3 regions of the Collimonas sp. GW821-FHT02H07 genome follow, and region 3 is predicted to be linked to each of the others. Evidence: predicted binding sites of a transcription regulator. Region 3 holds the regulator's gene; each other region holds the start of a gene.
The links. The regulator LexA, encoded in region 3, represses DNA repair genes until DNA is damaged. The targets are predictions, from matches to a motif close to ACTGTATNNNNATACAGT.

Region 1: a site for LexA is predicted at 9,366-9,383, ahead of AC07V8_RS17135 (PA0069 family radical SAM protein). Genes of this name have one in related genera too.
Region 2: a site for LexA is predicted at 7,793-7,810, ahead of AC07V8_RS04100 (VRR-NUC domain-containing protein). Genes of this name have one in related genera too.

Annotation. Positions count from the first base shown of each region.
Region 1 covers NZ_JBWKVC010000011.1:11,823-22,529, forward strand. The annotation lists gene AC07V8_RS17075 (isocitrate lyase/PEP mutase family protein) at 44-820, opposite strand; gene AC07V8_RS17080 (hypothetical protein) at 917-1,084, opposite strand; gene AC07V8_RS17085 (helix-turn-helix transcriptional regulator) at 1,205-2,059, opposite strand; gene AC07V8_RS17090 (LysR family transcriptional regulator) at 2,301-3,203, opposite strand; gene AC07V8_RS17095 (SDR family oxidoreductase) at 3,310-4,029, shown strand; gene AC07V8_RS17100 (winged helix-turn-helix transcriptional regulator) at 4,113-4,646, opposite strand; gene AC07V8_RS17105 (DUF8737 domain-containing protein) at 4,731-5,258, shown strand; gene AC07V8_RS17110 (hypothetical protein) at 5,220-5,801, opposite strand; gene AC07V8_RS17115 (DUF899 domain-containing protein) at 5,825-6,583, opposite strand; gene gstA (glutathione transferase GstA) at 6,627-7,238, opposite strand; gene AC07V8_RS17125 (Vgb family protein) at 7,351-8,028, opposite strand; gene AC07V8_RS17130 (helix-turn-helix domain-containing protein) at 8,075-9,295, opposite strand; gene AC07V8_RS17135 (PA0069 family radical SAM protein) at 9,397-10,533, shown strand; gene AC07V8_RS17140 (GNAT family N-acetyltransferase) at 10,604-10,707, shown strand, end outside.
Region 2 covers NZ_JBWKVC010000002.1:193,667-204,373, reverse strand. The annotation lists gene AC07V8_RS04130 (sarcosine oxidase subunit beta family protein) at 1-559, shown strand, start outside; gene AC07V8_RS04125 (sarcosine oxidase subunit delta) at 610-897, shown strand; gene AC07V8_RS04120 (sarcosine oxidase subunit alpha family protein) at 899-3,925, shown strand; gene AC07V8_RS04115 (sarcosine oxidase subunit gamma) at 3,915-4,520, shown strand; gene AC07V8_RS04110 (dihydroneopterin aldolase) at 4,520-4,963, shown strand; gene AC07V8_RS04105 (NADP-dependent malic enzyme) at 5,303-7,612, shown strand; gene AC07V8_RS04100 (VRR-NUC domain-containing protein) at 7,866-9,536, shown strand; gene AC07V8_RS04095 (ATP-dependent DNA helicase) at 9,536-10,707, shown strand, end outside.
Region 3 covers NZ_JBWKVC010000009.1:192,351-203,057, reverse strand. The annotation lists tRNA gene AC07V8_RS15865 (tRNA-Arg) at 658-734, shown strand; gene AC07V8_RS15860 (hypothetical protein) at 1,218-1,517, shown strand; gene AC07V8_RS15855 (hypothetical protein) at 1,542-3,377, shown strand; gene AC07V8_RS15850 (Csu type fimbrial protein) at 3,473-4,060, shown strand; gene AC07V8_RS15845 (hypothetical protein) at 4,456-5,022, shown strand; gene AC07V8_RS15840 (DEAD/DEAH box helicase) at 5,229-6,575, opposite strand; gene AC07V8_RS15835 (VOC family protein) at 6,864-7,322, opposite strand; gene AC07V8_RS15830 (inositol monophosphatase family protein) at 7,480-8,283, opposite strand; gene AC07V8_RS15825 (RNA methyltransferase) at 8,546-9,322, shown strand; gene lexA (transcriptional repressor LexA) at 9,370-10,017, opposite strand; gene rpsF (30S ribosomal protein S6) at 10,330-10,698, shown strand.

The DNA.
Region 1 (10,707 bases), on a different contig from region 3:
AGGTGGGCAAATTTTTTTTGCCCACCCGGCGCGTTTTTTTGTGTCAATGCTGGATGGAGATGGCATCCCTCGCTGCGGCCGCAAGCGCCTTCATCATGCGCAGATAAGGATCCGGACCATAGCTGAGGCGCGCGACGCCGGCGTCCGCCAGGTTTTTCAGCGACGGCGTTTTTTCACTGACCATGATGTTGAGGGGAAGCGGCGAGGCAGCCGCCAGCCGGGCAATCAGTTTTTCGTCGGCCAGGCCGGGCACGAAGATGCCATTGGCGCCGGCTTCGGCATAGGCCTGCGCGCGCTCGATGGCGCTGGCCAGCATCGCTTCATTCTGTTCTGCCGGCAGTCCCTGGAAGAACACATCGGTGCGCACATTGATGAAGTAGGGGAGTTTCTGGTCGTCGGCGGCAGTGCGAGCCAGACGGATCCTCTGCATCTGTTCCTCGACAGGGCGCAATTTCCCGTTTCCTGGAAGGCTGTCCTCTATATTGCAGCCGATGGCGCCGGCCCTGATGCTGCGTTCTATCGATGCAGCGACCCCGCTTGCCGTTTCGCCGTAGCCTCTTTCGAGGTCGACGGTGACCGGCAACTCCGTCGCCTGAACGATTCTGTGCAGGTTGCCGATGACGATATCGAGAGGAGTTTTCTCGCCGTCGTCGTAGCCGTATGCGCTGGCTACCGAATAGCTGCCCGTCGCGAGCGCTTTGGCTCCGCTTGCCGCAACGGCTTTTGCGCTGCCGGGATCCCAGATGTTGAACAGCACCAAGGGCTCCCGAGGACGGTGCAGCTTGTGGAAATGCTCCGCTTTTTCTTTGGAATTCATCATGATGGATCTCGCTTCTGAAAAAAAGCCAGCCTAGCCGGGACTAGCCTCAAGGCTGGCTTTTGCATCGTCATGTCTTTCTGCTTTCTATGGTTTCAATCAGTTATTGCCGGGCTGCCGAGTAGCCGCCTTGGCCGATTTTTCAGCTTCCCGCAGTTTGGTCGCGCATTCCTCGCAACAGACTTCGACCGGCTTGCCGCCGATGTTGACCAGGATCCTGGTGTCGTCGAGTTTGTAGTCGCATGCGGCGCAGGTTTGTTCGTTCATGGTGAGTCTCCTGAAATACCCGAAGGCCGGGTAAGGCATTGGACTACGCGGGGCAAAAGACGACTATCGGATTCTTTAGTGAAATGCGATGGATCGAGAATCCTGCGCGGCCGGGACGCGCTAGCGTTGAGTTGCGGTTTGCTTGAAGGCGGAGGGCGAGCGGCCGAAGGACTGGCGGAAGGCGGCGCTGAAATGGCTGTGGCTGGAAAATCCGAGGTCGAGGCCGAGGGCTGACAGGTCGTCGTATTGATGAATCAGGTCGAGCGCGCGCGCTAACCGCAGCTGCATCTGATACTTATACAGCGGTATGCCTTCGACCTGCTGGAATACCTGGGTCAGATAGACCGGCGAACCGCCGGTTTCCGCCGCGATCTCGGCCAGCGTCCAGCGCCGCGAGAGATCGCTGGTCAGCACCAGCTTGGTTCTCTCGGCCAGTTTGCGGTGTCCATGGCTGGCGCTGGAGCTGTACTTTGCGTTCAGTCCCATGGCCCGCCGCACCAGCGTGAACATCAGGGTCTCCGCTTCCAGCGATTCTATGACGCCGTTACGCAAGCTGTACCTGAGCAGCGCAACCAACGCCTGGGCGCGCGGATCGATGCGTTGCTGCTGTCGTTTGAAGAAAGGCTTCTCCCGCGTTTCCAGCAGCTCCCCGGGCATCAGCTCCAGCAGCAAGGGGGCGTCGATTGCGATCGACAGGCAGCCGTCGCCGCCGCTAACCGGGTGGCTGATCTGATACTCCTGGCCGGCATTGAAGAAGAGAACCTGGTTGGCCTCGGCGACGGCGGTGTCGCTGCCGACATGGCGTACATAGACGCCGCGATAGGGGAATACCAGATGGGTGGCGGAGGACCATTCCGAGGAGCTTTTATGCTTGCAATTGCCCAGGCAGCAAACGTCCTTGACGGCGATTGCCGGTGTCTTTAGCAGGGTCTGGAAAGTGACTTCCTGTCTTTCATTCCCGTTGTCGTCGTCCATGGTGGTCTCCATAGGTCGGGCGATTTAAATGGCGTGTGTGCGTATCGGCAAATTCATTGCGCTATTGAACTACACAGCGGCCAAACCGGCTATCAAAATCTTTAGTTGCCATATTAAAAATAAAAGGCCGATTTACCGACGCTCACCGAATCGGATGCAACGGCGTGACATCATGCCGGATGCTTCAATTCGCACGGATCAACAGCTTCCAGCATATTGGATGCATGAAATGAAGCTATCGTTATTGCTTCGGACGAGGGCCGAATCGCGCAGTCACGAAGTCGACAAAGCTGGCGAGCTTGGCCGTGAGCTGACGTTCGGGCAGGTAGACAATATGCACGGGAAACGCCGGCGCCGGCAGGTCGGCAAACAATCGGATAAGTCTCCCTTCGGCGATGTCGTGCTCCAGCATCATCTCGGGCAGCATGGTGATGCCGAGACCAGCGATAGCGGCTTCACGCAGGGCCTGGCCGCCGCTGATGTCAAGGCGGCCAGGTACGCGCACCGTCTGTTGCGAGCCGTCAGCGAGGATGAAACGCCAGTCGCGTTCAGGGCCGCTGTCAAACCCGAAAGCGAGGCAATGGTGGTTTTCCAGATCCTTCGGCGTCGCCGGTGTTCCGTGTTTTAACAGATACTCAGGCGCTGCGCAGGCAATGCGCGATGAAGACGACAACGGCCGCGCGATCAGATTCGAATCCGGCAAGGAGCCGACGCGGATCGCCGCATCGAAGCCTCCATCGGCAAGGTCGACCACGCGATCGCTTAGCGCCAGCTCCACCTGCACATCGGGATAGCAATCGAGATACTCCCTCATGGCCGGTGCGAGTTTGCAGGTGGCATAGATGATTGGCGCGCTTATCCGCAGGCGTCCGCGCGGCCGTGCTCGCATATCGCGTGCATCGATCTCCGCCGACTGCAGCTGCGCCAGAATGCTGACGCACTGTTCGTAGTAGCCGCGGCCGATTTCGGTCAGGTGTTGCCGCCGGGTGGTGCGGTTGAGGAGGCGTGCGCCGAGCAAACGTTCGAGCGCGCGGACGTGGTTGCCTACCATCGTCGCAGTCATGCCGCTGCCTTCCGCGGCGGCGGCAAAACTGCCGCGCTCGATGACGCGGACAAAGATCGACATGCTGGCGAAGCGATCCATTCATAAATCCTATTTATGGGTGAAATAAATAAATCGTCGTTTATCAAATTTGACTATTTAATCATAATTTATGCACGTCGTTTGACGCAACCAATAAAGGCTCATCATGCATCTGCAAAACAAGAAAGTTGTGATACTTGGCGGCACCTCCGGAATCGGGCTTGCCACCGCACGCGCCGCACTGGCGCAGGGTGCAACGGTAGTGGTGTCGTCCTCGCGCCAGGACAAGGTTACGGCGGCAGTTTCGGAACTCGGTGCGCGCGCCGACGGCCAGGTTGCCGACTTGAACGATGCCGCTTCGGTGGCCCAGCTGTTCGCAAAAATCGGCAGTTTCGATCACCTGGTCTATACGGCCGGCGATAGCCTGCACATTGGTGAGCTGGCATGCACCGACATGAGCGCCGTGCGCGCGGCTTTCGATGTGCGCGTGTTTGGCGCGATTGCGGCAGTGAAAGCGGCCGCGCCGAATATTCGGCGCGGCGGATCGATCGTGCTCACCGGTGGCATCGCCAGCGCGCGGCCGCAGAAAGGCTGGACGACAGGTGCGAGCATTTGCGGTGCGATGGAAGGCTTGATGCGGGCGCTCGCGGTCGAACTCGCGCCGCTCCGGGTTAATCTCGTCAGTCCCGGTTTCGTGCGTACGCCGCTGTGGTCCAACATCCCCGAGAATGAACGCGAAGCGATGTATCGTGGCGTTGGCGAGCAGCTACTGGTTGGCCGGGTCGGGGAGGCCGACGATATCGCGCAGACCTATCTTCATTTGATGAACAACGCGTTTGCCACCGGGCAGATGATCGTGGTCGATGGTGGTGGCGTTTTGGTCTGAAGGAGGTTTAGCCAGGCTGTCTATTGAGCGCGTTCACCGCCTGGCGAATCGCCGGACAGATAGCTGAAGCGATGCGGACAATATCAGTTTTCGTTGTTCGTCCCCATCCGCGCTTCAGTGCCATCGATGTGATCCAGTCCCCAAGCCTTGATCTGGGCCATCAAGGCACGCAGCGAACGTCCTTTCTCGGTCAAGTGATAGGCCTCTCTGCCGGCAATATCGCTGGACGGGTAGCGTTCGACCAGACCGTTGTCAGCAAGCCGGGTGAGCCGCTCGGCAAGGATATTGGTCGCGATTTTCTCCGGCGAGGCAAGGAATTCCTTGAAATGCGACTTGCCGTTCATCAGGTCTCGCACGACAAGCAGAGTCCACTTGTCGCCAACAAGGTCCAAGGTGCAGGCGACCGGACATATCGAGCGGCGATGCTCGTTTTGAGCCGGGCCCGCGTTGTCTGGGGGGCGGGCGGCGCCCTGCTTGGTGCGTGGCAAGGAAGCTCCTGGATAACGGTCGATGGGGCGGAATCGTTTTTTTGCTCTCGGTTCCTTGACTTTATCCAAAATACTTGCAAAATGCAAGTGTATGCTTGCACTTTGCAAGTCATGTTCCAGCGCCAACATGCAACGGCAGGGCATGGGCGCTGGCGCAAGGTCAGGCGTCGTTCGTTGCCGTCCATGTCGCAAAACATTTTGCTGGAGGCTTGTATGGAACCCGTCAGAAATCTTGCAACCTTACTTCCCTTTGCTGCGAGCGTGACGTTCGGCCTGCTCGCGTGGGGCGCAGTTTGCCTCAGCTATGTCTGGCCACGCATACGCGAGCTGCCCCTGCACGCGGCGGTACGGCCGATTCTGCATCTGCATCTGTTCCGGTTCATAGGCCTGGCCTTCATCGTGCCGGGCATCGTCGATCCGAATCTCGGAGCGGGATTCGCCGCGCCCGCGGCGTACGGCGATCTTGTTGCCATGGCGTTGGCGTGGCTGGCCTTGATGATGGGATCAGGCCGCTATGCGCGCATCGCGATCTGGGCGTTCAGCCTGTGGGGTTTTGCCGACCTGCTGTTCGCCTACTACCAAGGCGCGATCGGCGTAGGCATCGAGACGGCTTCGCTTCGCGCTGCCTGGTTTATCCCGACTGTCTGCGTTCCCCTCTTGCTTTGGACCCATGTCATGGTGTTCGCGATGCTGCTGCGTACTTCACGCTCCGCCAGTTTCCTCACCCGCGCGGCGCAGTAAGCGCGCGCCGGCGTCGACGCCGCGGCAAACCGCGGAGGCGATCACGCCGGTGACGGCAAGCATTGCCGCCGTGTGGACGCCCACTGCGGCGAGCGCCAGCGTCAGCGAGCCGGATGCGGTGATCGCGCGCGCCGGCGCGTCTGCCATGCACAGCGGGATGAGCGCGGGCGCCAGCATCAACCCGGCGCCGTGCGCGGTGGACATCATGAAAGACCAGAGCGCCAGCCCGGCATGACCTGCCGGCGTCCGCGTCCGCCTGGTTTTGCGGCCCGCCAGGTGATATATCGCGACGGCGGCCAGCAGTACGCCCGCCAGGGCTTGCAGCACGATGCGATCCATCGCCATGCCGAGCGCTACCGCGGCGGCCACCAGCGCGACCGATGCGGCGTGCCCGGCGGCGATCGGCGCCAGGGCGCGCAGCGCTTGCGTCCGGTCGCGCGATTGCACGCCCCAGGCGGCGGCAAACATCCAGCCGGTGGCAGGGTTCAGCCCGTGCAGGGCGCCAAGCCCTGCCACCGCCAGCCATGGCCAGAGGTTTGACATGATGCGCTCGGATAGCTCGCGTTTCAGGTATGCGCGCAGCAGGAACCGGCCGCCGCCGGCTCGTAGCGGTCGTGGTGGCGCACCCACTCCATCTTGTGGGGCACGTCGCGCTCGTCACGGCCCTTGGGCGTAAGGTCCATCATGTTATACGCGCCCATCATGACCTCCACGCCGCGGCCGTAGGTCGAGTAGGTGTGGAACACTTGGCCGGCGTCGTCCTTGTAGAACACGCTGACGCCGGGCGCTTCTTCGACCGGAAAGGGGCGCATGCCGTAGTTGTAGTAGACCTCGCCCCTGGCCTGTTCTTCCGGCGTGAAGCTGACGTTGAAATCGTGGTTGAAATCGCTGCCATGCGAGGACACCCACCTGAACTGCCATCCCATGCGCTGGCGAAAGCGCGCGATGTCAGCGAGCGGTGCGCGCGAAATGGCGACCAGCGTGATGTCGCGCTGCGCCAGATGCACGTTCATGCCGTCCGTGTGGTCGGCCATGAAAGAGCAGCTGGGGCAGCCTTGCTCCCATCCCGGGCCGAACATGAAGTGCTGCACCAGCAGCTGGCGGCGGCCGTCGAACAGCTCGGACAGCGTGCGCCGGCCCTCGGCGGTGTCGAATACGTAGTCCTTGTCGATGCGCTCCCACGGCAGCGCGCGGCGCTCGCGGGCGACCTGGTCATGCAGGCGCATCAGTTCCTTCTCGCGCGCCAGCAGCGCCTTGCGCTCGCTCAGCCAGCGCTCGCTAGAGACGACGGGATGGTTTTTTACTTCTGAAATAGCGGTGTTCATGATCTGCTCCTTGGCTGATGGTTGACGGCTGATGGTAAAGGGCTCAGGCGGCTGCCGGCTGTTCGCGGCGCAGCGCCGCTTGCACGGCGGGGCGGGCAGCGATGCGTTCCTGGAATGCCAGCAGGTTCGGGAACGGCGACAGATCGAGATTCACGAATGCCGACCAGCGCGTCACCACAAACAGATAGGCGTCGCCGATGCTGAACCGTTCGCCCAGCAGGAATGGCGTGAAGCCGAGCGTGGCGTCGATCAGCGCATAGTGCTTGCGCAGATGGGCCATGCGCCCGGCGCGTGCTTCGTCGCTGGTCTCGGGGTAGAACAAAGGCAAGTAACCCTGGTGCAGCTCTGAATTGATATAGCCCAGCATTTCCTGCAGGCGGTAGCGCGCCATGCTGCCGTTGGCGGGCGCCAGCTGTGCCTGGGGCTTCAGGTCGGCCAGGTATTGCGCCACAGCCGGGCCTTCCGTCAGCACACGGCCGTCGTCCAGCTGCAGCGCGGGCACATAGCCTTTGGGATTGATGGCGAGGTAATCTTCTCCGCGTTCAGTGCGTTTGGTCTTGCTGTCGACTTTCACCAGTTCGATGGGCAGGCCAAGTTCGTTGGCGATAATGTGCGGCGATAGCGAACAGGCGGATGGAATGTAGTACAGCTTCATGGTCTTGCTCCTTGGATTGGGGTTGATCAGGACAATGCCTGAATCAGACCGGCGTGCGAGGGCCCTCGGCTGCGCCGGAGACATGGTCCAACTCGACGTGCTACTACGGTGATTACGACCCGGCTGCTTTCGGACGCCGCACGGCGCGCACCTTGCCGCTGCCTCCGCCGCCGCAGTAAAACAGGCCGGCGCCGTCGGATTCGAGCCCGCTGACGTTGACGCCGGGCGGCATTTCCAGCCGCTCCAGCACGGCGCCGCTGTCCGGGTCGACGCGGCGGATTTCGCTCTCGTCGCCTTCCCATGTGCCGTGCCACAGCTCGCCGTCGACCCAGGTCACGCCGGTGACGAAGCGGTTGGACTCGATGGTGCGGATGATGGCGCCGGTGGCCGGATCGATCTGGTGGATCTTGCGGTCGCGATGCTGGCCCACCCACAGGCTGCCCTCGGCCCAGGCCAGCCCGGAGTCGTTGCCGTGGCCGGGCGCCGGGATCGAGGCCAGCACCTTGCCGCTGGCGGGGTCGATCTTGTCGATGCGCTGCTCGGCGATCTGATACAGGTGGCGGCCGTCGAAGGCGGTGCCGGCGTCGCAGGGGCAGTCCAGCGTGCGCGTCGGTTCGCCGCTCGCGGGATCGAAGGCGATCAGCCTGGCGCCGGTGGCGGCCCAGACGCGCTGGCCGTCGTGGGTCACGCCGGCGATGCTGGCGGCGCCGGCGAAGGGGCCGTATTCGCGCACGATCTCGGCCATGCGTGCTGTCGCCTGAGGTTTGTCTTTGCTGGTTTTTTGGGTCATTGCTGGCTCCTGATGGCGCATCTCGGATCGGCGCCGTAAGACAACTCTATTCCATCTGCAGCGTAGCGGGGAGTAACAAGATTGTCGTGAATCCTGCCAGCGGCGGCGCCAGCCAGCGGCGCATCCGCGTCTGCCCGATTGAACGTACCCGTCCGGCGGCCTCCAGCTCGGCCAGCGCGCGCTGCACGGTGCGCTGGCTATCCCCCAGGGCCAGCGCCAGGGCCGAGGTCGACCAGGCCGCGCCGTCGGCCAGCAGCGCTGCCAGCGCCGCCTGGTCGCCATCGATGGGCGGCGCCAGCACGGCCACGGCGCGCTCGGCGAGCGGCTTGAGGACGAAACCTTGCGCGGTAGCCTCGATCTGCGCCAGTTCTGTGACGAGTGCGCGCAGACGGCCGATCTCGACCCGCAGGCGCGCCCGGTGCGATTCGTTGGGGTGGCGGGCGCCGAATGCGCAGGCGATCAAGGCTTCGCGCCCGACATCGCCAGGCCAGGCCTCGGCCAGCGCGCGCGCCAGCGCGAACAGTACCGGCCGGCGCGCCAGCGATTGCCACGCAGCGCTTGTGCCCAGCCCGCGCCGGCAAGCGTCGATGACCAGCGCGTCGGAGGCCAGCAGCGCCGCCACCTCGTCGAGGCGCAGCATTTGCTCGCCGCCGGCACAGAGGCGCCGGGCGGCAGGACGATCAAGCGTCGCCCGCGCCTCTGCCACCTCGGCCAGCAGCGCCGGCACGCCTGCGCGCCCGGCCGCCTCATGCGCACGGGCTAGCGCCGCCTGCGCCGGTCCGATGCGCAAGGAGCGCAGCGCCAGCTCCGCCGCCGCCAGCTCGGCCACGGCCGCCAGCGACGGCGGCAGGCCGCGCGCATCGAGCGGCGCCAGCGCCGCCTCGGCTTCGTCCAGGCGGCCAAGCAGCAAGAGTTTGCGTACCGCGATGAGCCGCGCCTGCAGCGCGTTGGCGTGATCGCCGTGCGCTTCAAGCGTGGCCAGGGCCGCCGTCAGCGTGCGCGGCGAGCTGCCGAGGTCGCGCACGGCCAGCGCCACTTCGGCCTCGGCCACCACGCAGCGTGCGCGCGCCAGCTCCTCGTGGGCGCCGAAGCCGCGGGCGGCGAGTCGCAGCAGCTCGCGCGCGCGCGGGTGCTCGCCCAGCTGGGCCATGGCGATGCCGCGCAAGGCCAGCGCCGGCGGGTCGTCGCGCAGGGCAACGCGCTTGAGGGCGCCGAGTATGTCGCCGGCAGCGAGGGCGCGCGCGGAGGCGGCTATCAAGGAGTCCATGGCGATAGAATACACCGCCGCGCCACGAGGTCCGCGGATGCTGTTGCATTTGCCCGGTTTGCGCTAAAATACTGTACATACATACAGTGATTGGTGCTTCGATGTCGGATCAGCAAAAAAAGGATCCTGCCCAGGTAATGCATTTCCAGGGAGCCAGCGTGGTGCGCAAAGGCCGGGGTGCGACCAGCAATATGCAAGGCCGTTACGAAACCGACCAGCGCGAAGATTTCGACGACGGCTGGGCCGGCGAGGATGAGCAGCTTGAGCCCCCCGTGGTGCGCACCATCGTGACTGAGGAACAGGCAAAAAGCATCCTCAGCCGCAATGCCTCGCCGGACCTGCCGTTCAGCGTTTCCCTGAATCCCTATCGCGGCTGCGAACACGGTTGCATCTATTGCTTTGCGCGGCCCACGCACAGCTATCTCGGCCTGTCGCCCGGGCTGGATTTCGAGAGCCGGATTTTTGCCAAGGTGAATGCGCCGCAGCTGCTGCTGTGCGAGCTGGCCAAGCCATCCTATGTGCCGGCCTCGATCGCCATCGGCGTCAATACCGACGCCTATCAGCCCTGCGAGCGCGAGCTCGGCTTGACGCGCCGCATCCTGCAGGTCTTGCACGATTGCGAACATCCGTTGGCGCTGATCACCAAGTCGTCGCTGATCGAGCGCGATATCGATTTGCTGGCGGCGATGGCGGCCAGGAACCAGGCGGTGGCGGCGGTCACCATCACCACGCTGGATCCGGCCATTGCGCGCACGCTGGAGCCGCGCGCCGCCGCGCCGGCGCGGCGTTTGCGCACCATACGGACGCTGGCCGACGCCGGCATTCCGGTCAGCGTCAGCATTGCGCCGCTGATCCCCTTCATCAACGAGCCGGACCTGGAGCGCATCATCGAAGCAGCGGCGGAGGCGGGCGCGGTGCGCGCCAATTACATTGTGCTGCGCTTGCCGTGGGAGGTGAATCCGCTGTTCCAGGATTGGCTGAATGCGCATTTCCCTGACCGTGCGAAGCGCGTCATGAACCACGTCCGGGAAATGCGCGGCGGCGCCGACTACAATGCGGATTTCGGTAAGCGCATGCGCGGCGAAGGCATCTGGGCCGATTTTCTGAGGCAGCGCTACGAAAAAGCAGTGGCGCGTTTCGGCCTGGTCCAGCGCGGTTCGTTTTCCAGCCTGGATACCTCGCGCTTCAAGCGCCCGCAGCTGCCTGCAGAGCAGAAGCCGCAGATGGATTTGTTTTAGCGATTTCGCCGGCGCCGGCGCGGGCGGAACGGTGAACGATAGTGTGCGATGTTGTTGATGGAGGATCAGTGTGACCGGTTACCGGATTGAATTGGCGGCGGCGGATGATGTTGCGGCTTTGGCCGCAGTGGAGAGGGCGGCCGCGACGCTGTTCCCTGAACGGCTGCTGCCGCT
Region 2 (10,707 bases), on a different contig from region 3:
GAAAGTGGCCGTGGTGGCGGCCGGGCATTCCAGCGTGCTGGCCGCGATGGCGGGCATCCGCCTGCCGCTGGAAAGCCATCCGCTGCAGGCGCTGGTGTCGGAGCCGATCAAGCCGGTGCTCGATACGGTGGTGATGTCGAACGCGGTGCATGCCTACATCAGCCAGTCCGACAAGGGCGACCTGGTGATCGGCGCCGGCGTCGACCAGTACACCGGCTACGGCCAGCGCGGCAGCTATCACGTGATCGAAGGCACCTTGCAGTCGATCGTCGAAATGTTCCCGGTGTTCAGCCGGGTCCGCATGAACCGCCAGTGGGGCGGGATCGTCGACGTTTCGCCTGACGCCTGCCCGATCATTTCAAAGACGCCGGTCAAGGGTTTGTACTTCAACTGCGGCTGGGGCACGGGCGGCTTCAAAGCGACGCCGGGCTCGGGTTGGGTGTTTGCGCATACGATTGCCAACGACAATCCGCACCCCTTGAACGCGCCGTTTGCGCTGGACCGTTTCTGCAGCGGCCACCTGATCGACGAACACGGCGCCGCCGCCGTCGCTCATTGATCCTGCCTTTCGATTCCTGATTCAATCCGCCATCTGTCTGGAGAACCACCATGTTACTGATCACCTGCCCTTGGTGCGGGCCGCGCGCCGAGAGTGAGTTCCATTGCGGCGGCGAAGCCGATATCGCCCGTCCGCTGGAAACCGAAAAACTGAGCGACGAAGCCTGGGGCGATTACCTGTTCATGCGCAAAAATCCGCGCGGCGCGCACCGCGAGCAGTGGGTGCATAACCAGGGCTGCCGCCGCTGGTTCATGGCCGAGCGCGATACCGTCACTTACGAATTCCTCAGCTACAGCAAGTTCGAAGCCAAGGCTGCCGCCGATGGCACGGGAGCCTAGGATGAACCAACTGAAGAGCCAACCGACAAACCAGACGCACAGGCTGGCAAGCGGCGGCCGCGTCGACCGCGCCGTTCCCCTCACTTTTACCTTCAATGGCAAAAGTTACCAGGGTTTTCAGGGCGATACCCTGGCCTCGGCACTGCTGGCCAACGGCGTGCATTTCGTCGCGCGCAGCTGGAAATACCACCGTCCGCGCGGCATCGTCACGGCCGGCGTGGAAGAGCCGAATGCGCTGGTGCAGCTGGAAAGCGGCGCCTTTACCGTGCCGAACGCCCGCGCCACCGAAATCGAGCTGTACCAGGGCTTGAGCGCGACCAGCGTCAACGCCAGCCCCAGCATCGAAAACGACCGCATGGCGATCAATCAGCTGTTCGCCCGCTTCATTCCGGCCGGTTTTTACTACAAGACCTTCAAGTGGCCGCGCAGCTGGTGGGGCAAGTACGAAGAAGTGATACGCGAAGCCGCGGGCTTCGGCAAGGCGCCGGCCGAGCTCGATCCGGACCGCTACGAGAAGACCTATGCCCATTGCGACGTGCTGGTGGCCGGCGCCGGCCCGGCCGGCCTGGCGGCGGCGTGGGTGGCGGCGCAATCGGGCGCGCGGGTAGTGCTGGTCGACGATCAGTCGGAACTGGGTGGCAGCCTGCTGTCGGGGCCGGCGCAGATCGACGGCTTGCCGGCCGCCGCGTGGGTAGCGAAAATCAGCGCGGAATTGCAGGTCTTGCCGGAAGTGACGATCCTGTCGCGCAGCACCGCATTCGGCTACCAGGATCACAACCTGGTGACCGTGACCCAGCGCCTGAGCGAGCATCTGCCGCTGGCGCAGCGGGGCGGCAAAGTGCGCGAACGCCTGTGGAAGGTGCGCGCCAAGCACGTGGTGCTGGCCACTGGCGCTCATGAGCGGCCTATCGTGTTCGGCAATAACGATCTGCCAGGCATCATGCTGGCCTCGGCGGTGTCGACCTATATCCATCGCTATAGCGTGCTGCCTGGACGCAAGGCGGTGATTTTTGCCAACAATGACGATGCCTATCAGACCGCTCTCGACTTAAAGAGCAACGGCGCCGAAGTGACCGTGGTCGATCCGCGTCCAGCTGGCAGCAGCAGCCTGCCGGCCGCCGCCAAACGGCAGGGCGTCCGCATCATCAATGACGCCGTGGTGGTGACCGCGCACGGCAGCCGCCACATCAAAAAGGTGGAAGTCGCCGCGCATAGCGATGGCGTGCCGGGGCAGTTCATCACATCGCTTGCCTGCGACTTGCTGGGCGTTTCCGGCGGTTGGAATCCGGTCATCCATCTGTTCGCCCAGTCCGGCGGCAAGGCGCACTGGAACAATGAAAAAGCCTGCTTTGTGCCGGGCTCGGCGATGCAAAAGGAAACCAGCGCCGGCGCCGCCAATGGCGATTTCAGCCTGGCCGGCGCCTTGCGCGATGGCGCCTTGGCCGCGCAGCGGGCTGTCGAGTCGGCTGGCTTGAGGCCGGTGGCGCTGCCGAACTGGAAAGTGGCGGAATTGTCGGAAGCGCCGATCATGCCGCTGTGGCTGGTGGGCGACCGCAAGCAGGTCGGACGCGACCCCAAGCAGTTCGTCGATTACCAGAACGATGTCTCCGCTGCCGATATCTATCTGGCCGCGCGCGAGGGCTATCACTCGGTCGAACATGTCAAGCGCTACACCGCGCTCGGCTTCGGCACCGACCAGGGCAAGCTTGGCAATATCAACGGCATGGCGATCCTGGCCGAAGTGCTGGGCCAGAGCATCCCGCAAACCGGCACCACGACTTTCCGCCCCAACTACACGCCTGTGAGCTTCGGCACGGTGGCTGGCCGCGAACTGGGCGAGTTCCTGACGCCTATCCGCAAGACGTGCATCCATCCCTGGCATCTGGAGCAGGGCGCCTTGTTCGAAGATGTCGGCAACTGGAAGCGTCCCTGGTACTACCCGCGCGGACAGGAAGACCTGCATGCGGCGGTATCGCGCGAATGCCTGGCGGCGCGCAACAGCGTCGGCATTCTCGATGCCTCCACCCTGGGCAAGATCGACGTGCAGGGACCGGATGCCGTCACGCTGCTGAACTGGATGTATACCAATCCCTGGAACAAGCTGGAAGTCGGCAAGTGCCGCTACGGCCTGATGCTGGATGAGAACGGCATGGTGTTCGACGACGGCGTCACGGTGCGCCTGGGCGAACAGCATTTCCTGATGAGCACCACCACCGGCGGCGCGGCGCGCGTGCTGGACTGGATGGAGCGCTGGCTGCAGACCGAATGGCCGCACCTGAAGGTCAACCTGACTTCCGTGACCGATCATTTCGCCACCTTTGCGGTGGTGGGGCCGAACGCCCGCCGGGTGCTGCAGAAAGTCTGCAAGGACATCGATTTCTCCAACGAGAAATTTCCCTTCATGTCGTTCCGCGAAGGCAGCATCAACAGCGTCTTCACCCGCATCATGCGCATCAGCTTTTCCGGCGAACTGTCGTATGAGGTGAACGTGCCGGCCAACATGGGGCGGGCGATCTGGGACGCCATCATCGAGGCCGGCAAGGAGTTCGACATCACGCCTTACGGCACCGAAACCATGCACGTGCTGCGGGCAGAGAAGGGCTACATCATCGTCGGCCAGGATACCGACGGCTCGGTCACGCCGTTCGACCTCGGCATGGGCGGGCTGGTCGCCAAGTCCAAGGATTTCCTCGGCAAGCGCTCGCTGTCGCGCTCGGATACCGCCGGCGAGAACCGCAAGCAGCTGGTGGGCCTGCTTAGCGAAGACAAGGATTTCGTGCTGCCGGAAGGCAGCCAGATCCTGGCCGAGCCCAGCAACGGGCCGACCGGCAGCATGATAGGGCATGTGACGTCCAGTTACTTCAGCCCGATCCTGCAGCGCTCGATCGCCTTCGCGCTGATCAAGGGCGGCCTCGGCAAGATGGGGCAAGAAGTCAGCATATCGCTGGAGAACGGCCGCAATATTGCCGCCAAGATCAGCAGCCTGGTGTTCTACGATGCAGAAGGAGTCCGTCAACATGTTGAATGAAACCCAGCTTTTTCAGGTGCAGCAGGAATCGCCATTGGCGGAACTGGGACAGTTGCTGGCGCCGCTCACGGTGGGCGCCAACCAGCCGGTCCGGCTGGAAGAGAAGCCTTTCCTGGAGTTGATCAATATCAAGGGCGATGCTGGATCAGCAAGCTTCCTGCGGGCAGTCAAGGATCTCACCGGTGCAGCATTGCCAGTGCAGCCGAATACGATCGCCGAAAGCGAACAGTTCGTCATCTACTGGCTGGCGCCGAACGAATGGCTGATCCAGTCCAGGCAGCCGCGCCTGCCTGCGCTGTGCGCCGACCTGGCCGGCGCGCTGGCGGGAGAGTTCGCTTCGGTGGTGGATGTCAGCAGCGGCAGCACCAGCCTGGTGCTCAGCGGCACAAAGGCGCGCGCAGTCTTGCAGAAGGGCTGCCCGCTGGATTTCCATGCCGGCGTGTTCAAGGCCGGCCAGTGCGCGCAGAGCCATTATTTCAAGGCCGGCGTCTTGCTTCGTCCTTTGGAAGACGGCGCCTATGAGCTGATCATCCGCCGCAGCTTTGCCGATTATTTCGGCCGCATTTTACTGGACGCCTGCCAGGAGTACCTCTGATGAAGAATGAAAACATCGCCAGCGGCGTGCGCTGGCAGATTTTCGTCGAGGGCTTGTCCGCGATGACCAGTGTCGGCCTGCATCCGCACGAGCATGAAAAGCCGCAGGCGGTCGAGCTGGACATCGAACTGTCGTACAAGACCGGCGGCAACGGCGCAGGCGACGTCGACGCCGCCGCGGTGATCGACTACGATCATTATTGCAGCGTGGTCACCGCCTTCCTGCAAGCCAAGCCGCATACGCGTCTGCTGGAGACGCTGGCCTCGGAAGTCGCCAGCCTGTCCTTCCGCCAATTCCCCATGCTCGATGAAATACGGGTGGCGATCCACAAGCCGAAGATCCGTCCTAATACCGCGCGCCTGGGCGTAGCTTCGAGCTGGACGCGCTGGAGCTATGAAACATTGCTGCTGGCGCAGACGCTGGAAAGCGGCGTTACTGCATGATCGGAACAGGATTTTTTTTGTTGATGTAGGGTAATAATTTAGCTATGACCTGTATCTGCCGACAAAAAGCCCGCATAAGCGGGCTTTTTGTTTTAAGTATAATTTTTAGTTAAAACCGGCTTGCGATTTTTTTAACGGAAGGCTGCAAGTTGCGCCAGTTTCGTCTACCATTTGCTATCAGCAGCACTATTCCAACGACAATCGCACCGAGTATATTTCCTTTCCAATAAGCATCTTCATTGGCAGAAAACAGAGCTAGCGGGCGCCGTCAGGGCGGACCGCTAAATCTTCTGCCAGGGCGTTGCTACCTCACACATTATCGTATCCAGGAGACCATCAATGAGCACCCCCACCACTCTTTCAGCGGCCGAGCAGGCCCTGCGCGATGCTGCGCTGGAATATCACCGCAGCCCGACGCGCGGCAAGATCGCCGTGGTGCCGACCAAGCCTTTGTCGAACCAGCGCGACCTGTCGCTGGCATATTCTCCGGGCGTGGCCTACGCCTGCCTGGCGATCCATGAAGATCCTGAGATGGCGGTGGAATACACTTCGCGCGCCAACCTGGTCGGCGTGGTCACCAACGGCACCGCCGTGCTGGGCCTGGGCGATATCGGCCCGCTGGCCGGCAAGCCGGTGATGGAAGGCAAGGGCTGCCTGTTCCATAATTTCGCCGGCATCGATGTGTTCGATATCGAACTGGCCGAGCGCGATCCGGACAAGCTGGTCGAGATCATCGCGGCGCTGGAGCCGACCCTGGGCGGCATCAACCTGGAAGACATCAAGGCGCCGGAATGTTTCTACATCGAGAAGAAGCTGCGCGAGCGCATGAAGATCCCGGTCTTCCATGACGATCAGCACGGCACCGCCATCATTTCATCGGCTGCGCTGCTGAACGGCCTGGAACTGGTCAACAAGAAGATCGGCGAAGTCAAGCTGGTGGCTTCGGGCGCCGGCGCGGCGGCGATTGCCTGCCTCGACCTGATGGTCGAGCTGGGCGTCAAGCGCGAAAACATTTTCGTCTGCGATTCGCGCGGCGTGATCCACGACAAGCGCGAAGACAAGCTGGATGTTTCCAAGCAGCGCTATCTGCAGGCTACCGACGCGCGCACGCTGGCCGATGCGATCGTCGGCGCCGACGTCTTCCTCGGCTGTTCGGCGCCTGGCGTGCTGTCGCAGGATATGGTCAAGACCATGGGCAGCCAGCCTATCATCCTGGCGCTGGCCAATCCGGAACCGGAAATCCGTCCGGAGCTTGCGCTGGAAGCGCGGCCGGACTGCATCATCGCCACCGGCCGTTCGGATTATCCGAACCAGGTCAACAACGTGCTGTGCTTCCCCTACATTTTCCGCGGCGCGCTGGATTGCGGCGCCACCAGCATCACCGAGGCGATGAAGGTCGCTTGCGTGCGCGAGATCGCCGACCTGACCAAGGCCGAAATCAGCGAGGAAGTGGCGTCGGCCTATGCCGGCCAGGAACTGCAGTTCGGCCCCGAGTACATCATTCCCAAGCCTTTCGATTCGCGCCTGATCCTGCGCATCGCGCCTGCGGTGGCGCGCGCTGCCGAAGAATCGGGCGTGGCGACGCGTCCGATCAAGGACATGGATGCCTATCGCCAGTCGCTGATGCGTTTCGTCAGCCACACCGGCATGTTCATGCGTCCGGTATTCCTGGCTGCGCGCGGCGAGCCGCAGCGCATCGTCTATGCTGAGGGCGAAGATGAGCGCGTGCTGCGCGCGGTGCAGATCGCACTGGAAGAAAAGCTGGTGCGGCCCATCCTGATCGGCCGTCCGGCCGTGATCGAAGCGCGCATCAAGCGCGCCGGCCTGCGCTTGCAGGCGGGGCGCGATTTCGAGCTGATCAATCCGGAAGACGACGTCCGTTTCCGCCAGTACTGGGAGGCCTATCACGAGATCAAGGCGCGCGACGGCGTGACGCCGGAGATGGCGAAATCGACCTTGCGCCGTTCGAACACGACCATCGCGTCGATGCTGGTCAAGCTGGGCGACGCCGACGGCATGCTGTGCGGCCTGGTGGGACGCTTCGACAGCCACCTGGAACATGTCAGCGACATCATCGGCCTGCGCGAAGGCGCCAAGGGCTTCGCCGCCATGAACGGCCTGGTGCTGGACAAGCACACCTTGTTCATCGCCGACACTTTCGTCAACGACGATCCGAGCGCAGAGCAGCTGGCCGACATCGCTGCCATGGCGGTGGAAGAAGTGCGCCGTTTCGGCGTGCCGCCCAAGGTGGCTTTCCTGTCGCACTCGATGTTCGGTTCCAGCAACCGGCCGTCGGCCAAGAAGATGCGCGCTGCGCGCGACCTGTTCGTCAAGCGCATGCCGGATGTCGAGGCCGATGGCGAGATGCACGGCGATGCCGCCTTGAGCGCGGAATTGCGCGCTCAATACCTGCCGAAATCAACCCTGTCGGGCGACGCCAATGTGCTGATCACGCCGAACCTGGATGCCGCCAACATCCTGTTCAACGTGCTGAAGATGACTGGCGGCCAGGGCGTGACGGTAGGCCCGGTGCTGCTGGGCGCCGCTGCCCCGGTGCACATCCTGAACCCGTCGGCCACGGTGCGCCGCGTCGTCAACATGACGGCGCTGGTGGTGGCGAATGCGATTTCGGCCAAGCAGAAAGTGTGATCGCTTAATATCTCAGACCTGTAAAAAATCCCCGGCGCGACATCTGTAGCGCCGGGGATTTTTTATGCATGGATGGCTGAGGAAAGTTGCCGGGCTGCGTCAGGCGAACATGCCGCGGCCGCTGTCCTGCTTCAACAGCGCCGTCCTTAGTGGTTCCGCATTCCTATATAGTGCAGAATAACTGTACGTTTATACAGTGTTAAAATAGGTAAAAGCGACGCTTATTGCGGCACTGAGCTCCTGCACCCGGAACATGAACAAAACGCTGGAAAACCGTTTCTACTACCTGGACAACTTCGTCACCGTTGTGGACTCGGTGCGCGCCCGCTATCGCCATTTGCTGAGCCGGGAAGAGCAGGCCTTCGTCGATGGTTTCGGCAACCTGCCGCAAGCCTCGGCGGCATTGCTGGTGCGGATGGTGATGCGCAAGGGCGAGCTGTTCCGGCTCAGCAAGCTGCGTTACGATGAAATCGGCTGCACCGCCAGCGCGGCGGCGCCGCTGACTGCGGCGGGCTGGGTCGAGCCGCGGCCGCTGCTGGATATCGGGCAGTTGTTCCGGGTGCTGACCAAGGTCGACATCGCGGCAGCTTTCCCGCAGCTGCGGCAGGTGGCGCGCAAGAGCGAGCAGCTGGATTTCCTGCGGCAGATGGAGGGCGGTGTAGCGGACGGTGCGGCGGGCGTGCGCAGCCTGGAGCAGTGGTGGCCCGGCGCCGCCGACAGCCTGTTGCAGCTATGCGAACCGGTGGCTGCGCTATGCGACCGCCTGCGCCTGATGTTTTTCGGTAATCTGTACCAGGACTGGTCGGAATTCGTGCTGTCCGAACTGGGCATCTTCAAATATGAGCAGGTCGATCTGTCGCCCGCCGCGCAAGGTTTCAGCAGCCGCCAGGATATCGACGACTACCTGCATCTGCATGCCTGCCGCGAGCGCTTTCTCGGCGGCGAGGAGCCGCATGCCGTGTTGGCGGATATCCCCGCCCAGCCTTATCCGAACCCATGGCTGGAAGAGCGCCGCGGCAAGCTGCTGTTCCAGGTCGCCCAGCACTATGAACGCAATGGCGAGCTGGCGCCGGCGCTGCGCCTGTATGTCGGCAGCAGCCGGCCCGGCGCGCGCTTGCGGGCGATCCGGGTGCTGGAGCGCTGCGGCCAGCCTGAAGCAGCGTTTGTATTGGCGCAGCAGGCGGAACAGCAGGCCGAGAGCGAAGCCGAACAGCAGCAGCTGCTGCGCGTCATGCCGCGTCTGCGGCGCGCGCTCGGCCATCCCAAATTGACGCCGTCCGCTGCTGTCAGCATCTCCCAGCACGAAATCGCCTTGCCGCGGCCTGCTCCGGGCAGCTCGGTCGAAGGGGCGCTCAGCCGGCACCTGACCTGTGCCGATGCGCCGGCGCTGTATGTCGAAAACGCCCTGATCAATTCGCTGTTCGGCCTGTTGTTCTGGGATGCTGTGTTCGCGCCGGTGCCGGGTGCTTTCTTCCATCCGTTCCAGAGCGGACCGGCCGATTTGCACAGTCCTGATTTCCGTTTGCGCCGTGCGCCGCAGTTCGAGGCCGGCTTTGCGCTGCTGCGCAACGGCGGCTACCGGCGGACCATCCTGCACAATTTCCGCATCAAGGAAAACACCCAGTCGCCCTTCGTGTTCTGGGGCGCCATCGATGAAGCATTGCTGGCCATGGCGCTGGATTGTCTGCCGCCTCGACACCTGCAACTATGTTTCGAGCGCATCCTGCAGGATATCAAGAGCAACCGTTCCGGCCTGCCTGACCTGATCCAGTTCTGGCCGGCGGAGAAGCGCTACCGGATGATCGAGGTCAAGGGCCCGGGCGACCGCCTGCAAGACAACCAGATCCGCTGGCTGGATTATTTCGCCCGGCATGACATCCCGGTTGCGGTGTATTACGTGCAATGGACCGGGGAGAGCGCGTGATGGCGACGGCCCCTGCGCAATATGTGGTCGCCGTGCGCGCGCTGTGCGAATTCACGGCCAAGCAGGGCGATCTCGACCTGCGCTTCACGCCGTCGCCGACGGCGCAGGAAGGCATCACCGGCCATGCCGTGGTGGCGGCGCGCCGTTCTCCAGCTTATGAGGCGGAAGTCAGCCTGAGCGGCAGCTTCGGTCCCTTGCTGGTGCGCGGCCGCGCCGACGGCTACGATCCGCGCCTCAACCGGCTAGAGGAAGTCAAGACGTATCGCGGCGACCTCGGCCGCATGCCGGACAACCATCGCCATCTGCACTGGGCGCAGGTCAGGATCTACGGCCACCTGCTGTGCCAGAGCCGCGGCCTGGACGAGCTGCAGCTGGCGCTGGTCTACTACGATATCGGCAGCCAGAAGGAAACCTTGCTGACCGAGCACCTGACCGCGGAACTATTGCGGCAATTCTTCGAAGATCATTGCCAGCGCTTCCTGGCCTGGGCCGAACAGGAAATGGCCCATCGCACTGCGCGCGATGTGCAGCTGACGGCGCTGCAGTTTCCGCATGCGGATTTCCGTCCCGGCCAGCGTGTCATGGCCGAAGCCGTCTACAAAAGCGCCGTCAGCGGCCGCTGCCTGCTGGCGCAGGCGCCGACCGGCATCGGCAAGACCATCGGCAGCCTGTTTCCGATGCTGAAGGCGAGTCCGGGCCAGGCACTGGACAAGATCTTTTTCCTGGCGGCCAAGACTTCCGGCAGGGCGCTGGCGCTGGAAGCCGTGGCGCGCATCAAGCAGGGTGCGCCGGCCTTGCCCCTGCGTGTGCTGGAACTGGTGGCCCGAGACAAGGCTTGCGAACATCCGGACAAAGCCTGCCATGGCGAATCCTGCCCCTTGGCGCAAGGCTTCTACGACCGCCTGCCGCAGGCGCGCAGTGCGGCGATCGAAGCCGGTGCGCTGGACCGCGATGGCTTGCGCCGGGTGGCTGCCGAACATCGGGTCTGTCCCTATTACCTGAGCCAGGAAATGGCCAACTGGTCGGATGTCATCGTCGGCGACTACAACTACTATTTCGACATCAGCGCCATGCTGTATGGCATGGCCAGCATCAACCAGTGGCGGGTGGGGGTGCTGGTGGATGAGGCGCACAATATGATAGACCGGGCGCGCAAGATGTATTCCGCGGA
Region 3 (10,707 bases):
AGGGACTGGGATAAGAGGTCCATATTCCATGGCATCGAACGGCATGAGTTCCTATGGGGTATGGCCCTTGGTTGCCTTAAAAATACCCTTGCAACAGAAATGCATTGCCGATCAAAGGTCATTTGGACAAACGATGCAAGCGGGTTTTTTGCGGAGCAAACCATGGATTGCGGAGCGCAAGAAAAAGGGCCCTCATCGCTGAGAGCCTTTTAGTAATTGGTGCCCGAGGCCGGACTTGAACCGGCACACCCTTACGAGCGAGAGATTTTAAGTCTCTTGCGACTTTAATAGGCAGAGTTGAAGCAGCCGTGTGTCAAGAGCATGGAGATCACGTTTAGTGAGAAAAAGAGGGCGTTTTATGCTGATAGGTTGTTGAATGTTTTGCGCGACTTTTGCGCGAGTCTCCTATTTTCTTCTCTGCACAGCTCTGCTATACTCCTGCAACGGGCAATAGCCAAGCCTTTGATTTATAAGACGTTCCGATTTTATTGTCTGGTTTGGGACCAGGGGGTCCAAGGTTCGAATCCTTGTACTCCGACCAATAAGTAGAAAAGGGGCTGTCTTCGGACAGCCCCTTTTTTCATTTCCGCTTGATAAAAATCAAGCACTGCAATGAATCGATCTGACGATCGGAATCAGGCATCAAAGCGTATGAATCCGGCCGTAGCTCAACTGGATAGAGCATTCGGCTTCTACCCGAAATGTTGGGGGTTCGATTCCCTCCGGCCGGACCAGTTTGTTGTTGTAAGTCAACGACTTATGCTTGTTTCATGTTTGCTGGGGATGGTTTTGGGATATTTCCCTGAATTTGAGCCTCGGTCTTGTCCAGTTCTGCAGCGTTTGCTTGCCATTAATCTACGCTGCATAGTCCTTAAAAAATACCCCACACCATTGCCCGCGCCTATGCGATATGCCGTGCGGCTCGCACTTGGCATCCCGTCATTTATCACTATTGCAGAAATCAACGGCTGCCGGCATTGGCTTGGATTGATGCGAGATCGTCTACTACTGTTTGACAGGCCCATGTCTTGATAGCGCGGTGCTTGTTGCACGATTGATTTTTCAGATGTCAATATTGACAGGTGTAGAAAAGGGGATTTGGGGATAGCCTCAAGTAACCGAATCGGATAGATCGCATCAACGTCAGTTGCCACTCCAAGAAGTTAGTCATTTACGGCGCGTCAGGAATTTCCAACTTTGAATGAAAGTATTTCAAAATGGCTCGCAATAAAACACTTTATCTTTACAACGACGCTGAGAGAGCTCAGGAATGGGCCGTCGACTCGGATGGATTTATCAGAGAAAGCTACACGGTGGAGCAAGCTCGCAAGAGTTTTACGATTGGCCTCAGCCGCAACGCAACCATCGAATTCGGAGTGGGCGACGCGGCTTATCTGACAGCGACGCATGCGTACATCACCGGCAGCTGGACCTCTCATGCAGATACCTCTAACGAAATAAACTGTGTCGCCCCACAAAGCGCAGTGAATGTGACTTCAAGTTGCACGCCAGAATAATTCTGGCAATGGCTTCCCTTGTGCGTGGAAAATCATTGGGGGGGCGACGCTTTTCGTGCCGGGGCGAAGACCGCTTCAATTGATATGCAATTGTTCTTCACCGGGATCGGCAATCAATTCAAGGAGAGCGCTCAAGTGCTTGAAAAGAAAGTGTCGTCACTGTTGGTTGTCGTTATTTTGATTCTTGCAGCTTGCGGTGGCAGCGACGACGGATCGGTGCCAGTAACGCCGATAGCAACCACGACAGCTGCAGGGAAGGCGGTAGACGGTTATTTGAACGGCGCTTCGGTTCTCTGTGATGCCAATAACAATGATGTAGCCGATGCGGGTGAAGCAGTTGTCGCTACGGATGGCCAAGGCAATTTTGCGTTTGCACCCGCATGCTCGAGCACGATAGTGGTGAGCGGCGGAACCAGCATCGACACCGGCTTGCCATTCGCGGGGACTCTGAAGGCGCCGGCCGGCAGCGTAGTAGCTACGCCGCTGACTACCCTGATGGCGAACTCCGGCATGACCGTTTCCCAGGTTGCCATTGCCTTGAACCTGCCGGCTGGTACTGACGTCAGTAAGATTGATCCGATGACCAATGCTGATCTCCATAAAAAGACTTTGGCAATGCAGCAAATCGTCCAGCAAATCGCTGATACGCTTGGGGCTCTGGCGCAAGACTCCAGTCCGGCGACCATCCAGGAAATTTACTCGCAAGTGGCAAAGGCGGTCGTGACAACGCTGACGGCAAATCCTGCCACTGCTCTGGTTGGCGGCGGCAACAGCGTCGATGCTTTGCTTGTGTCCGGCGTGGTGCGGCAGTCGATAAAAAATATTGCTGCCACCAATGACGCCTCACTGGCGGCAGCCAAGACTGGTCTAGGCGGCTTTAGTGCGAACAGCGTGGCTGTACTTATCTCGAGCGCTGTCGCCGGCCAGGCAACGGCATTGACTACAGCCAGCGACGCGAACCTGCTCAGCCAAACGCAGTCGCTTCAGTCCAATCCTACGATCGCAAACGCTGCATATGGGGTCGCAAGCTTGCTGAGTAGCGCTGTCGCCAGCAGGGTGGATTTAACGACGTTGGGGCGCGCGCTCGCGCTGCTGAATGACAACAATGCGGCGGCAGGCGCCGCGGTGTTGTCGGCTATTGCGGCGCAGGCCCAGCTTGCCGGGATTCCCGTTCCGGTAGTCGGCATCAGCGACTGGTCGCAGCCTTCCAACTACCTTGCGATTCAAAAAGACAGTATCGCCATCAACGGCAATCCCTATACCTTGGATCAGTTCTTGAGCGGTGTGACGCTGCCCGGCAAGCCGACGTCTGCCGATACGCTCAGCTTGGCATATACGGTCGTGGGCAATCCGATCCCCAAGAGTGCCGGCGGCGTCATGACGACGCGCGTGAGCCTGGGTGCAGAGATGACCGACACCGGCAGTAGCGGGCTGGTATTGCAATTAATTGTGGATCAAGCTGACCTGTCGCTGGATGGCAATCGTCAATTGTCTATTTCGGTGCCGGCAGGCGCCAGCATGTATGTGTTTGTCAAGACGGGCGGCAGTGCCGGCGCCAATTTTGCATTTACCAAAATTTCAGAAAACCAGTTCATTGAGATCGCGAACAATAATTTGACAGTCAATACGGGTACGGTGCTGAAGCACATACTCAGTCAACTAGGCGGACAATCGGGGGCGGTCCTTGCGGGCCTGAAAAATCTCAGCGGGACATTTAACATGAAATTTGTTGTATCCAACCTGAACGTCAGGAGCGAGACGGACAAATCTGCTGTGAAAGGCTTATCTGTTCTGGTCACAGGATCCGGCCAGCCCGCGGTGAGTGGCCTTGGCATTCAGGGGATTTTCACCATCCCATAAGCATGGGATTTCATGGCGAGCCGTATTGGAAGGCTGCGTACTTTCAATAAGCCATCAAGCGGTACTTGCAAAAGAGTGTCGCTGGGAAAAGCGACATGCGTAATTACAAGGTCTGGAGCGAATGGGTAGGACCCAACAAAATGTCAATCGGGAGAGCAGCTATGAAAAAATGTGTGCGGAACGGTATTTTCATCATCGCAGCGGCAATTGTTTGTAGTAGTGCGTCAGCGGGTACCGGCACCGCCACCATGACCAATACGGTCACCATTGCTAATAACTGCAGCATTTCAACGCTCGGCTTCACAACGACCTATGACCCGATCGTCACCAATGCCACGGCCAACCAGACCGCTACCGCCAGCGTTGCCACGACCTGCACCACAGGCGACAACCCTGTCATTACGCTCGGACAAGGCGCTAATGCCAATACCGGATCCACTAACGCAGTACCGTTGAGGCGACTCTCCAGCGGCGGAGGTACGCCGACATATCTCAATTACGGTTTATTTTCAGACAGCGGGTATACCGTGACATGGGGGAATACAGCGGCAACCTCGCCGGCCGCCGTTACTGCAAACGGCTCCCCCACGGCAATCACCATTTACGCCAGCGTTCCGGCAGGTCAGATTTCGGCAATTGCCGCCACCTATACCGATATTGTCGTCGCCACGGTCACTTTTTAAGACGGATGAAAGCGGCGCCTTAAATTGGTTCGAGTCCAATCGTGCCGGCATCGCGCGACCTGCGCTAACCCAGTTCCGCGCGCCGTCCTTCTTGGCGTGCAGGTTCGAGCGTGCGCGGTACGATGCTGTATCGTTTGCCGACAACAGCGACAGTAAAATTTCTGAAAAAGAAATCGCATCAGCTGGCCACCACGCGCATGAGCGAAAGGTGATGCGATGCGCCGCGCGTCAAAGTGCGCGCCGGTAAATCTTCAAGCAAGTTAGGTGCACGCTTAGGGCGGCTCGTTTCTGGTCGACATTATGATTGTGTTATTGGCATCTCTCTGGTGTCAAATATCCGGCGCTGCATATCCGCCGCGGCGCCTTCATGATCATCTGTCATTGAGGAGAATTGCATGCATGCTTTAGCCAATCCGTTCGCAACCATCAAATCGGGTACTTCACATCGCACCGGGAATGATTACAAGAACACCCTGCGCGCCAGTCTTTTTCCTATGGCATTGGCGCCGATCGTCTTTGCGCTGGGTCTCGGCGCTGTGCCTGCCATGGCAACACCGGAATATGTCGATGCCGTTGATTATCCCGGCCAGGAGCAGGGCTGGGACGCATTCCATGGCCTTGAGCGGCGCCTGGTGAGGGATTTCGACGACGTCTGCGGCGACACCTTCTGCGAAGGCGAATTCAGCAACCTGCAGGCTTTGCGCTACCGCTGTTCGGTACGGCAGGCCGACAGCCTCATCGGTGAATGCATCTGGACTTTTGCTGGCAGCAATGCAGCGATCGATAGCGCTACCGGCAAGGTGATGGTAGATGCGCGGACCTGGGCATGTCGTACGCCACTGGCGCCGCAAACCCCGATAGCGACGTTCTACAGTGCGTTGTCGGTTGCAAGGCCGATGCAGGCGACGCTGCCGGCCACGACAACGACCATCCACGAGGGCTTGTCGAATTGCTTGAATTGATCGAACTAAAATATCCGGGCGTTGTATCCGCGGCGGATGGCGTTCAGGATGGGGGGAGGAACTGTATGGCCGGCTTCGCCGGAGGTCGGGGTTGATCAGGTCTGGACTGCAGGTCAGGCCCGATCGTCATGCATTATCTTTTATGCGGGATGCTGCCGGTGGCGCTGCTGACAGCGGCGCCACCGGTTTGCCTGGATTCAGCCGGTTTAACGGCCGCGTCCGCCGGAGCGGCGTGGGGCCGCCGGGCGTGCCTGTGAACCGTTGCCGCCACCGTGGCCGCGCGATGGCCCCTGGGCCGGCTTGGCGCCGCCTGGCGTGCCGCCGGGCGAACGGCCGCGTCCACCGCCACCTCCGCCGGCACGTTGACCGCCGCCGCCGCTGCGCAGCTGGATAGGCTGGGCGCGGGCGTTAGGATCCGGCTCGAAGCCGGCAATCACTTCTTTCGGCAGTTCGCGCTTGATCAGCTTCTCGATGTCTTTCAACATCTGGTGTTCGTCCACGCATACCAGCGACACAGCTTCGCCGGTGGCGCCGGCACGGCCGGTACGGCCGATCCGGTGCACATAGTCTTCCGGCACGTTAGGCAGGTCGTAATTGACCACGTGCGGCAACTGGTCGATATCGATGCCGCGGGCGGCGATGTCGGTCGCTACCAGCACTTGCAGGCTGCCGTCCTTGAACTCGGCCAGCGCGCGGGTGCGGGCAGACTGGCTCTTGTTGCCGTGGATCGCCATGCCGCTGATGCCGTCTTTTTCCAGCTGCTCGACCAGCTTGTTGGCGCCGTGCTTGGTGCGGGTAAACACCAGCACCTGCGACCATTGATGGGTCTTGATCAGATGCGCCAGCAACGGGTGCTTGCGGTCGCGGTCCACCGGATGGATCTTTTGCTGGATCACTTCCACGGTCGAATTGCGGCGCGCCACTTCGATCATGGCCGGCGAGTTCAGCAAATTGTCGGCGAGGATCTTGATCTCGTCCGAGAAGGTGGCGGAGAACAGCAGGTTCTGGCGCTTCTTCGGCAGCACCGCAAGAATCTTCTTGATGTCGCGGATGAAGCCCATGTCCAGCATGCGGTCAGCTTCGTCGAGAATCAGGATTTCCACGTGGTTCAGATTGACGGTGCCTTGCTGCATGTGATCCAGCAGGCGGCCCGGGGTGCACACCAGGATATCGACGCCATGCTTGAGTAGCTTGATTTGCGGATTGATGCCGACGCCGCCGAAAATCACGGCCGAGGTCAGCTTCAGGTATTTGCCGTACAGGCGCACGCTTTCCTCGACCTGGGCTGCCAGCTCGCGGGTCGGGGTCAGCACCAGCGCGCGGATCGGACGCTGGCTGCCGGTCGGATTGGTGGCCGAGGTCGACAGGCGGTGCAGCACCGGCAAGGTGAAGCCGGCGGTCTTGCCGGTGCCGGTCTGGGCGCCGGCCAGCAAATCGCCGCCGGCCAGCACTGCAGGAATCGCCTGCGTCTGGATTGGGGTAGGGGTGGTGTATCCGTGTTCGGTTACGGCACGAACGATGGCTTCGGACAAGCCGAGTTCAGAAAAAGACATGACAACTCAATAGAATAATATCGGCCTGTCGCCTTTTGTAAGGCGCCAGTCGCAGGCAAACGGGATTAGAGGAGATTGGAGCCACCCTGACCGAGGAATACGCTCCCGGGTCCGATAACATCCTTGACAGCAGTATTTGACTGGAGAATTTGCTGTGTCGCCGCAGAGTATAACAACGGCGCGCTACAGGCAAGCGTTTCCGCTGTATTCAGCGGGGAGCGGCGCAAAATGACCGCCGGCGCGCCGCTTGCAGAGCAAGGCGGGGCACGTCTGGCAGTCGGTAGGAACTTATTTCATTGCAGCCGCGGCACGTTCACGCAACTCTTCTTCCGAGTAATCGGCGATATGGGTGCTGACGGTCCAGACGTGGCCGAACGGATCCCTGAGGGTAGCGGAGCGGTCGCCATAGAACTGATCTTGCAGTGCCCTGACTTCTATCCCGCCGGCAGCAATTGCCTGGGGATAGGTGACATCGACATTGTCGACGTAAAGCACGATGCTCATGCTCGCTGCGCCAAGCGACTTGGGGCTGCGGATCAGCATTTCCGGACACTCATCCGCCAGCATGATGCGCGCGTTGCCGATCTGAATTTCCGCGTGGCCGATTTTTTTGTCGGGGCCTTCCATGCGCAGTATTTCTACTGCATTGAATGCTTTTTTATAGAATTCGAGTGCTGCGGCTGCGCCGTCGATAGAGAGGTAGGGAGTGACGCTGGTGTAGCCGTCGGGGATAGCTTTGACTGCCATGTTGCTCTCCTGTGGGTTGAGAAATGGTCGTTAAAAGTGTCCAATGATGTCGTTGCGCATGCATTGTAGTCTCTCAGCCGCGCAGTTGAACTGACAAAAGTATCAGTTTCCAGAATGACAGCAAGAACCAGCATTTCTTGCTGTCATCGGCAAGTTCTTATTTTGTGGCGTATGGCGACAGCAGGCTGACCATTTGTGCGAACACCTTAGGGCTGCCGGCCAGTACGTCGCCCTTGTACAGGTAATCGGACTCACCGGTGAAGTCGCCGATGATGCCGCCAGATTCGCTGATCAGCAAGGAGCCGGCAGCGATGTCCCAAGGTTTCAGGCCTTTTTCAAAGAAGCCGTCCAGGCGACCGGCCGCCAGATAGGCCAGGTCGAGTGCAGCGGAGCCGGGACGGCGCAGGCCGGCGCAGCTTTGGGTCATCACGCGGAACATCTTGATGTACTCGTCCATGACCGGGCCGTCGGTTACTCGGAACGGAAAGCCGGTGCCGATCAGGGCGTCAGCGATCTTGTCGCGCTTGCCGACGCGGATCCGCTTGTCGTTCAGGTAGGCGCCGGAGCCTTTGGTGGCGGTGAACAGATCGTTGCGGGTTGGATCGTAGACCACGGCCTGGGTGATCTGGCCGCGATGCTGCAAGGCGATAGAGACGCAATACTGCGGGAAGCCGTGGATGAAGTTGGTGGTGCCGTCGAGCGGATCGATGATCCAGACGTTTTCGTTGTCGTCGTGCAAGTTGGCGGAAGCGCCCGATTCTTCGGCCAGGATGGCGTGATCGGGATAGGCATTCTTCAATACGTCAATAATCGCGGCTTCGGCAGCCTGGTCGACTTCGGTGACGAAATCGTTGTGCTGCTTTTTGGTGACTTTCAGCAAATCGAGGTCGAAAGAGGCGCGCGAGATAACCGCGGCGCCGCGACGTGCGGCCTTGATGGCCGTATTGAGCATTGGATGCATGATCGGGTTCCGTTAAAATGGCGGCACTGTGCCAACCGGGAACAGAACCGCCTATTGATTGATAATAATGAACGATGCGGACTTTCCGGCGGCTATTGACGCTTATTTTGATAAATAAGCAGCTTTTAGTCGCAGAAATCTGCGTTATGGCGCTATTTTAAACCTAGATTGCATAATTGACCGCTTACTTTTACCCGAAAGGCCAGATGAACACAGATTTTCTTTCGTTTGATAGCGCTCGTCGCTTGAGTGGAGAGCACAAATGAACACGGCGAAAATCAATACGTCTCTTTTTCAGCGGCTGCGCTTCGTGCTGGTCGAAACCAGCAGTCCCGGCAATGTCGGCGCTGCCGCTCGCGCGATCAAAACCATGGGATTTTCCGAGCTGGTCCTGGTCAATCCGCGTTTCCCTGACGTCTTGCAGCGCGAAGAAGCCGTAGCCTTCGCCAGCGGCGCACAGGATATCCTGGCCTCGGCGCGAATCGTCGACAGCGTTGAGCAAGCCTTGGAGGGTTGTAATTTCGCGGCCGCCCTGAGCGCCCGCTTGCGCGAATTCTCGCCGCCCCTGACTGCGCCGCGCGCGCTGGCGGCGCAGCTCGCAGGCGACGTCAGCCTCAATGCCGCGGTGTTGTTTGGCAGCGAGCGTTATGGCTTGCCCAATGAAGTGGTGGAGAAGTGCAATGTCTTGCTGAATATCCCTGCCAATCCGGAATACTCGTCGCTGAATCTGGCGCAGGCGGTGCAGGTGCTGGCCTATGAATGCCGGGTTGCCGCCAGTGAAGATTTGTCGCCCGCAGGCGCCGGCGAGATTGGTTTCCAGGGCAATGCGGCCAGTCTGAGCGACATCGACGGCATGTTTGCGCATCTGGAGCAGGCTTTGATCGAAATTGAATTTCTCGATCCCGCCAGCCCGAAAAAATTGATGCCGCGCCTGAAGCGGCTGTTTTCGCGAACCCAGCTGGAAACCGAAGAGGTTAACATCCTGCGCGGCATCGCCAGCCAGATATTGACCAAGCGGCGCCGGCTCGACCGCTCCTGACGGCGGTCTGCCGTTGCGGCAGGCCCGGCCGTGTTTCTGGTTGCTCCTTAGTTCCAGCTACGCAGCAGGCCGACCGCCAGGCCTTCCAGGGCGAAGTCTTCCTGGGCGTTGACCACGATGGGCTCAAAATCGGGATTTTCGGGAAGCAGCTGGATCACCGAACCGGATTTCTGATAGCGCTTGACGGTGACGTCGTCGCCCAGCCGGGCCACGACGATCTGGCCGTTTCTTGCGCTGTCGACTTTCTTTACCGCCAGCAAGTCGCCATCCAGGATGCCGGCGTCGCGCATCGACATGCCGCGAACCTTCAGCAGATAGTCCGGCTTGGCGCTGAACAGGGCGGGGTCGACGTTGTAGCTGGCCTGGATGTGCTCCTGCGCCAGGATGGGCGAGCCGGCGGCGACGCGGCCGACCAGCGGCAGGCTGAGCTGCATCAGGGACGGGTGGGGCAGCGCCAGTTGCGTGCCCTGGCTGCGCAGCGTGGTTTCCGTCAGGCGGATGCCGCGCGAGGTGCCTGGGGCGATCACGATGGCGCCCTTGCGCGCCAGCGCCTGCAAATGTTCTTCTGCCGCATTCGCCGAACGGAAGCCGAGTTCGGTCGCGATTTCCGCACGCGTCGGTGGAAAGCCGGTGTTTTCGATGGCGTCCTTGATCAGGTCGAGGATTTGCTGTTGGCGGGCGGTCAGTTTAATCATAAGTGTTTGAAGGCTAGGTTTGACAGCCGAGGCTATCCAATTCAGATAGAGGCACAAAGCGACAAGAGCGACATAAAAGCGTTGTACTACATTTGTGCTGTGTATATCAACAGTCTGTATTTTTGTACAGTATTTGTGCAAATGCAAGATAAATTGATGCGGATTAGCCACTTCCTTATGTTTGTGCGGCCGCGAGCGCCTGAAAACATTGAGTTTTGTTGCAATTGCGCGTACTATTGCTGGTTTTCCTCTTCCCACACTCGTCTTGACGCCGAGGTGGGCGATTCTTCAATCAGTCCAAAAGGAGCTTACATGCGTCATTATGAAATCGTATTTATCGTCCATCCAGATCAAAGCGAGCAAGTGCCTGCAATGATCGAACGCTACAAAGGTATCGTCACCACACGTGGCGGCACTGTGCATCGCGTGGAAGACTGGGGCCGTCGTCAACTGGCATACCTGATCCAGAAACTGGCAAAAGCGCATTACGTTTGCCTGAACATCGAGTGCGACAGCGAAACTCTGGCTGAAATCGAAACCGGCTTCAAGTTCAATGATGCAGTATTGCGTCATCTGACCGTCAAGCTGAAGAAGGCCGAAACCGGTCCTTCGCCAATGATGAAGGCTGTGCAGAAGGAAGATGCTGCCAAGAGCCATCGCACTGAAGCGCCGGCAGCCTGATTTATCTGC